Regions from separate parts of the Sphingobium sp. TomMM7A genome, predicted to be linked through region 1. Evidence: riboswitches for the same ligand, from Rfam matches in the RefSeq annotation. Region 1 holds a riboswitch; each other region holds the start of a gene.
The links. A riboswitch is a leader RNA that binds a small molecule or an ion and turns the genes downstream of it on or off. The one in region 1 is predicted to bind cobalamin.

Region 1 (2,194 bases):
GAGCACCTCGATCTCGTCGAAGCGCTTCCAGCGGTAGATGATCCAGCTCACCAGCCAGCAGGCGGCGAACAGGCCGATGATGAAGAAGCCCAGGCTGTTGAAATGCTCGCCCAGATTGGCGGCCACCGACCAGACGCCGCCCGTCAGGCCCAGCTTGTCGCCCAGCAGCGCCGCCGCCTCGATCCCGCCGATGACGATTGCGACCAGCGCGGACACCGATGTGATGGTAATGTTGTAGTAGAGCTTGCGGATCGGCTTCACGAACGCCCATTGATAGGCGCCCATCATCAATGCACCGTCTGCCGTGTCGATCAGCGCCATGCCCGCCGCGAACAGCAGGGGGAAGATGAGCACGGTGGCGATCGAAAGGCCGCTCGCCGCTTGCCCCGCGGACAGGCCGAGGATGGCGACTTCGGTCGCTGTGTCGAAGCCCAGGCCGAACAGAAAGCCCAGCGGCGCCATGTGCCAACTGCGCGTGACCAAGCGGAACAATGGCCGGAACAGACGCGCCAGCATGCCGCGGTTGCCCAGCAATATGTCCATGTCTTCATCGACATAGGTGCCGCCGCTGCGAACATGGTTAAACGTCTTCAGGACCGATCTCAGGATGATCAGGTTCATCGCGGCAATGGCAAAGAGGAAAGTGGCGGATATGATCGTCGCGATCGTCCCGCCGATATCGCCCGCCGCCTCTACGCTGCTCAGCGCGCTGGCGGCGAAAGCGATTCCGACGGCGGCGATCAGCACGATTCCGCTATGGCCGATCGCGAACCAGAGGCCGACGGTCAGCGGCCGCTGACCTTCCTGCATCAGCTTGCGGGTCACATTGTCGATCGCAGCGATATGGTCTGCATCGACCGCATGGCGCAGCCCCAGGCTCCAGGCGAGCAGGGCCGTGCCCAGCATCATCGTGTCGCCCGCAAAGATCAGCAAGGCGCACAGCCATAACGCGATGTTGGCGGCGATCAGCGCGCTGAACATGAACGTGGCACGGCGACGAAGCGCCGGAAATTGCATAACCATTGGAGACATGGCTCCCGTCAGCGTCAGCGAGACTGGACGGGACCTCCGCTAAGCGGCCGACATCACACGCCGGACGGACGCGATGAAGCGTCCGGCACATGAAGCCGGTGCGGTCCCGCCGCACGCGTCGCTCAGACGGAATACCGTGCCCCGGCCATCCCCTGGGCCAAAGCAAGAGCGACCAGACGCCGACAGGTCTCCTGGCTTGCGGGTCATCGCTCGACACATGGCCTTCCCAGGCCTCGCATGATTTAGCGTCCGGCCCAGTGGCTGACCCTCCGATCGGGACGGAAGGTCGCTATGCATCTCACTCACCGCTTACAGTTGCAGGGACAGCCGCGGATTTGGGCGCCTTGTGAGCAGCCCGCACCGCATTCCCTTTAAAGCCCTTTCGGGCACCGGCGCGATCGAGGCCGTGCATAGATGGCTTGGCCGCCAAAGGGAAGCGGCAGTTGCATGACCGCGTCCATTTGCCTCCCACACCATATTGCCGGGCGCACATTGCCCGCCTAGACCGGCCTTATGACTTCGCCTTTTTCCTTTACCCGCATCACGCCCGACGGCGAGGCGTCGCCCGTGACGCGCGAGTTGGCGGAGGAAGTGCCCGTCGCGATCGAGTTCAACGGCGTTGGCTATGCCGTGTTGATGGCGACGCCGACCAATGTTGCGGAACTGGTGCAGGGGTTCGCGCTGGCCGAGCGGCTGGTCATCCCATCCGACGCGCCGCTCGACGTCGATGTCCATGCTACGGAGCAGGGCTTGGTCGCACGGGCTACGCTGCCGGAAGACCGCGTCGAGGGGCTGCTGGGCCGGGTCCGTCATCGCGTCTCCGATTCTTCCTGTGGTCTGTGCGGCGTTGAAAATCTGGAGCAGGCGATGCGGCCCTTGCCTGTCGTGACCGCCCGATCGAAAGCGAGCCGGGAAGCGATCTTCGGCGCGCTGCACGATCTTGCCGCGCATCAGCCGCTCAACCGGCAAACCGGCGCGGTCCATGTTGCTGCGCTGGCCGGGGCGGATGGTGCGATCCGCCTCGCCTATGAGGATGTGGGCCGCCACAATGCCTTCGACAAGCTGATCGGGGCCATGCGGCGGCGGCAAATGTCCTGGGATGGCGGCTTCGCGCTGCTGTCTTCCCGCTGTTCCTTTGAGCTGGTGGAAAAGGCGGCGCTCG
Region 2 (2,194 bases), on a different replicon from region 1:
ATCATAGCTTTTCGACCGCTCCGGATCGAGGGCGGCATTGCCATAGGTGGGATCGTAAAGCTGATAGAGCGATGGCGCGCGGAACCCCTCACCATAGCTTGCGCGAATATTGGTGAGGCCATGGTTGGGCGAATAGTTGGCGTTGGCGCCGAAGGTGGTCGCTCCGCCGAACTGGCTGTGATCGTCATGACGCACGCCGCCGGTCAGGGCCAGACCGGCGAAGGGCTTGACCACGGCCAGGGCATGGACGCTGTCGATATTCGCGCCGGCATTGCTGTAGACATTCTGGCCTGCGAAGGAATCGAAGAAGAACGAGTCATATTCCGGCCGTTCATGTTCATATCCCAGCAGCAGCTTGGCCCTGTCGATGGGTTGGAAGACGGCCTGATATTCGAACCGCAACGTCTTTCCGGTAAAGCCGGAAGGCCCAAAGGGCGACTCATAGCTGCGCTCTGCACGGAACCAGGTGACCGCCGCCCGCTGCGTCAATTTGCCGTCGAAAGAGGCAAGGTTCAGCCCTGCATAGCCGATATATTGGTCAAGCTTGCTGCTGTCGGTCGTGTCGGCTGGCGCGCCGAAGAAGATGTCGGTGTCGAGGTCCGCATGGATATAATAGCCGCGCAGGTCGAGGCTGAGATTGTCGGTGAAGGCGAGCTTCAGCTTTGCGTTGGTGGCGATGTTCTCATAGCCGTCCTTCTCCGTGCCGCCTTTGGCTGCGGAAATGCCATCGGTACGGAAATACGCGACGCCCGCGCTGCCAGAGGCGATGCCTGTGCTGCCCGAAATGTCGGCCTTTGCGTTCAGCGTATCGGCATAACCATAATCCACCGAGGCGCTGCCGCCAAAGCGTTCGCCGGGTTCCTCCGACATGATGTTGACGACGCCGCCGATCGCCTGGCTGCCATAGACGACGGAGTTGGAGCCGCGCAGCACTTCGATGCGGCGGATGTTGCCGGTCAGCAGGTTGCCGAAGTCATAGGCATCACCGATGACGCTTGGGTCATTGATCTTGACGCCGTCGAGCAGCACCAGCGTCTGCGTCGTTTCCGCGCCTCGGATCGAAATGCCGGTGACGCCGCCCACGGCGTCAGCGCGGTTGAAGCGGACGCCCGGCGTGGTGATCAGCAAATCGACGACGCTGACATTCTGGCGCGTTTCGATCGTCTTTTCATCGATCACGGTCACCGCCTGCCCGACTTCATCGGTGGGTTGCTCAATGCCGAGCGCGGTGACGATGATCTCGCCCGAATCTTCGGCGAGAGCGGGGGTGGCGGCCAGCAGCGCCAGCAGTGAAATTCCGGTCCTGATCATATTTCTGTCTTCCCTGAGCGCCATGCGACATGAGCCCAGGGCCTGCCGCATGAGCGGCCGGTGCGCGGGAAGAAGAGACGCCAGCCCCGTCACGCGCACCGATGCGGCCCTGCGCCGCTTCGTCGCTCAGACGGAAAACACCGTGCCCGGACCTATCCCTGGACCCAAGGCAAGAGCGACCATGCGCCGGTAGGTTTCCTGGCTCGCGGGTCGTCGCGGTGATGCACGCCTTCCCGGACTTTTGGTCCAGTGGCCGGTCCCCCTCGCCTTCCCCTTTGAAGGCATGCGGGTTTCCCTGTGCATCGCGCTCGCCGCTTACAGTTGCAGGGACAGCCGCGGAGTTGGACGGTGATCCCGTCCGCACCGCATTCCCTTTCCGGCGCGATCTTTCGTGAACAGTTGCCCGCTCACGCCGCGCGCCATAGGGGAAGTTGAGGGTTCTGCCAAGGAGTGGATAATGCGATTGCTGGGTGCGGTGCTGGCTGGGGGACGATCCACCCGGTTCGGAAGCGACAAGGCTCTCGCGCTGATGCCGGACGGGCGCACGCTGATCGACCATGCTGTGGCGGCGATCGCGCCGCATGTGGAGGCAGTGGTGGTCTGCGGGCGGAGCGTCGAGGGGCTGACGGGGCTAGCGGATCGGCCAGCGGCGGACATGGGGCCGCTGGGCGGGCTGAACGCGGCGCTGCATTATGCGCGCAGTCAAGGTTACGATGCGGTGCTGACGACGGGGTGCGACATGCCCGTTTATCCGGCGGCTCTGGTGGAGGCGCTTGTGGGTGACAGTGGGGCGGTGCTGAAGGGGCAGCAACTGGCGGGGTTCTGGCCTGCCGGGCTTGCGGATGAAATGGATGCTCATCTGGGTGAGGAGAATAACCGCTCG
Region 3 (2,194 bases), 390 kb from region 1:
CAGGCCGTCCCGCCGCCGTTGATGCCTTCATCGGCTTCCTGCGCGAAATCTTCCGCGATGCATCGTGGAACCGGGGCGGCTGATAGCATGAAGCCCCTTAGCGCCATCCGCTCAACTGCTTGAAAAGCGCAGAAATCCCTTCCTGAAATCATTTGCAAGCAGGCTGTCAAAAAACAGAAGCTTTCCGGAGTTAACCTGCGTAATGGCAGCGGGAAACAGGCCGATGTTATCGTTCGAGCCATAAGAAATTGAGAGAGGATAAGGGCCATGCGCCCCAATAACGCATCACATTTTTCCGCCTGCGCCGCCCAGGAAGCGCGGCAGGCCAGGGAAGCCCGCCTTCGCGGCGCAGACCAGGCCACCATCGCCCTCCACAATGAACGCGCCGTCCGCTACCAAGCCATGGCCCTACGCCTCCAGCGCGAGCGCGGCGCGACGCTGAACTAATCCATCAACGCCAAGCGGCTACGCCAGCGTCCCACCACGTACCGTCATGCCAGCGAAAGCTGGCATCTCAGGCGACCACGCGCCTCCTAGCAAGGGGATCCCAGCTTCCGCTGGGATGACAAACGGAAAAATGAGGGACACGCCCATTCCCTCTCCCCTTCAGGGGAGAGGGTGCCGAGCGTAGCGAAGGCGGGAGAGGGGAACGCAAAGCACGACCGCCGCTCCCCTCTCCCCAACCCTCTCCCCTGAAGGGGAGAGGGAGCAAGTTACCTCACCCCACCCCCCTACCCACCCCCCTTGCCCAACCCCCACACCTCCGCTATCGCCCCGTCACCCAGGCAACCCCTGGGAAAATGATCGCGCCGGTGCCTCGAAAGAGGCTTAAAAGGGAACATGGTAAAGGAGGCATCCGCCTCCCCAAGCCAAGGCTGTCCCTGCAACTGTAAGCGGCGAGCGCGATGCACATCGCCCCACCTCCTAGGCGGGATGGGGCAAGTCACTGAGCCGGACGCTAAATCCTGCGAGGCCCGGGAAGGCCGTGCATCAAGCGATGACCCGCGAGCCAGGAGACCTGCCAGCGTCTGGTCGCTCTTGCCTTGGTCCAGGGGATGGCCGCGGCACGGTAGTTTCCGTCTGAGCGACGAACGAGCGGCGAGAGGCCGCTTCGGTGACGCTGGCGGTCGCCTTGGGGGCGTCCGGCCGTCGGCGCGCGCCGGTCGCCGTCTGGCGGCAGGTCTCTCGCCGAGTGTCGCCAGACGCCCGGAGTGCATCAAGTGAAACTACCCAATCAACTCCACCGCGCTGCCTGCGCGCTGACCGCCACGCTCCTCCCATTCCCCGCCTTCGCTGCCGATGCGAATGACGCGGGCGAGGATGCGAACACCATCGTCGTCTTCGGCCGGGGAGAGGACAAGATCGGCACCGCTCATGCGGCAAGCGAGGGCAGCGTCGGCGGCGCGGACCTTCTCGTCCGCCCGCTGCTGCGCGTCGCCGAACTGCTCGAAGCGGTGCCCGGCATGGTCGCGGCCCAACATTCGGGCAGCGGCAAGGCCAATCAGTATTTCCTGCGCGGCTTCAATCTCGACCATGGGTCGGACTTCACCACCTATATCGACGGCGTTCAGATGAACTTCCGCAGCCACGGCCATGGCCAAGGCTATCTCGACTTGAACGGCCTCATCCCCGAAATCATCGCGAGAGAGGATTTTCGCAAAGGCCCCTATCGCGCCGATGGCGGCGACTTCGCACTCGCGGGCGCGGCCTATATGACCACGATCGATGGCTATGACCGTCCATGGGGCGCGGCGGAGGGCGGCTCCTTCGGCTGGCGCAGACTGGCGGTGGGCGGCACGGTAAAGGCAGGCGCAGGCAATCTCACCCTCGTCGCCCAGGCCAAGGCTTATGACGGCCCGTGGCAGGAGGCCGAACATCTGCGCCACTATGCAGGTTTCGCCAAATATACGCTTCCCGCCGGGGCCGGTAAGATCGACGCCACGCTCCACGCCTATCGCGCGACATGGCGCCCGACCGAGCAGATACCCGAACGGATCATCGGCACGCCGCTCTGCCCCGATGTCTTCTGTTCGCCCGATCCGTCCGCGCGCGGCGAAACGACGCGCATCATCGGCAATATCGCTACCCTCCAGCCGACATGGCGCGCCAATCTCTACGCGCAATTCTATGACTGGACGATGTTCTCCAACCCCACCTACACCGATCCCGACGGCACCAGCGCGCAAATCGAGCA

Region 2: linked by a shared signal. The riboswitch ahead of ACZ5ZH_RS00505 (TonB-dependent receptor plug domain-containing protein) and the one ahead of ACZ5ZH_RS14335 (HoxN/HupN/NixA family nickel/cobalt transporter) in region 1 are both predicted to bind cobalamin.
Region 3: linked by a shared signal. The riboswitch ahead of ACZ5ZH_RS16930 (TonB-dependent receptor) and the one ahead of ACZ5ZH_RS14335 (HoxN/HupN/NixA family nickel/cobalt transporter) in region 1 are both predicted to bind cobalamin.

Annotation. Positions count from the first base shown of each region.
Region 1 is NZ_AP027312.1:332,497-334,690, forward strand. Features, by position in the region: gene ACZ5ZH_RS14335 (HoxN/HupN/NixA family nickel/cobalt transporter) at 1-1,023, opposite strand, end outside; cobalamin riboswitch at 1,197-1,441, opposite strand; gene fdhD (formate dehydrogenase accessory sulfurtransferase FdhD) at 1,546-2,194, shown strand, end outside.
Region 2 is NZ_AP027311.1:98,290-100,483, reverse strand. Features, by position in the region: gene ACZ5ZH_RS00505 (TonB-dependent receptor plug domain-containing protein) at 1-1,311, opposite strand, end outside; cobalamin riboswitch at 1,483-1,707, opposite strand; gene mobA (molybdenum cofactor guanylyltransferase) at 1,769-2,194, shown strand, end outside.
Region 3 is NZ_AP027312.1:941,603-943,796, forward strand. Features, by position in the region: gene ACZ5ZH_RS16920 (LysR family transcriptional regulator) at 1-83, shown strand, start outside; gene ACZ5ZH_RS16925 (hypothetical protein) at 268-447, shown strand; cobalamin riboswitch at 794-1,040, shown strand; gene ACZ5ZH_RS16930 (TonB-dependent receptor) at 1,260-2,194, shown strand, end outside.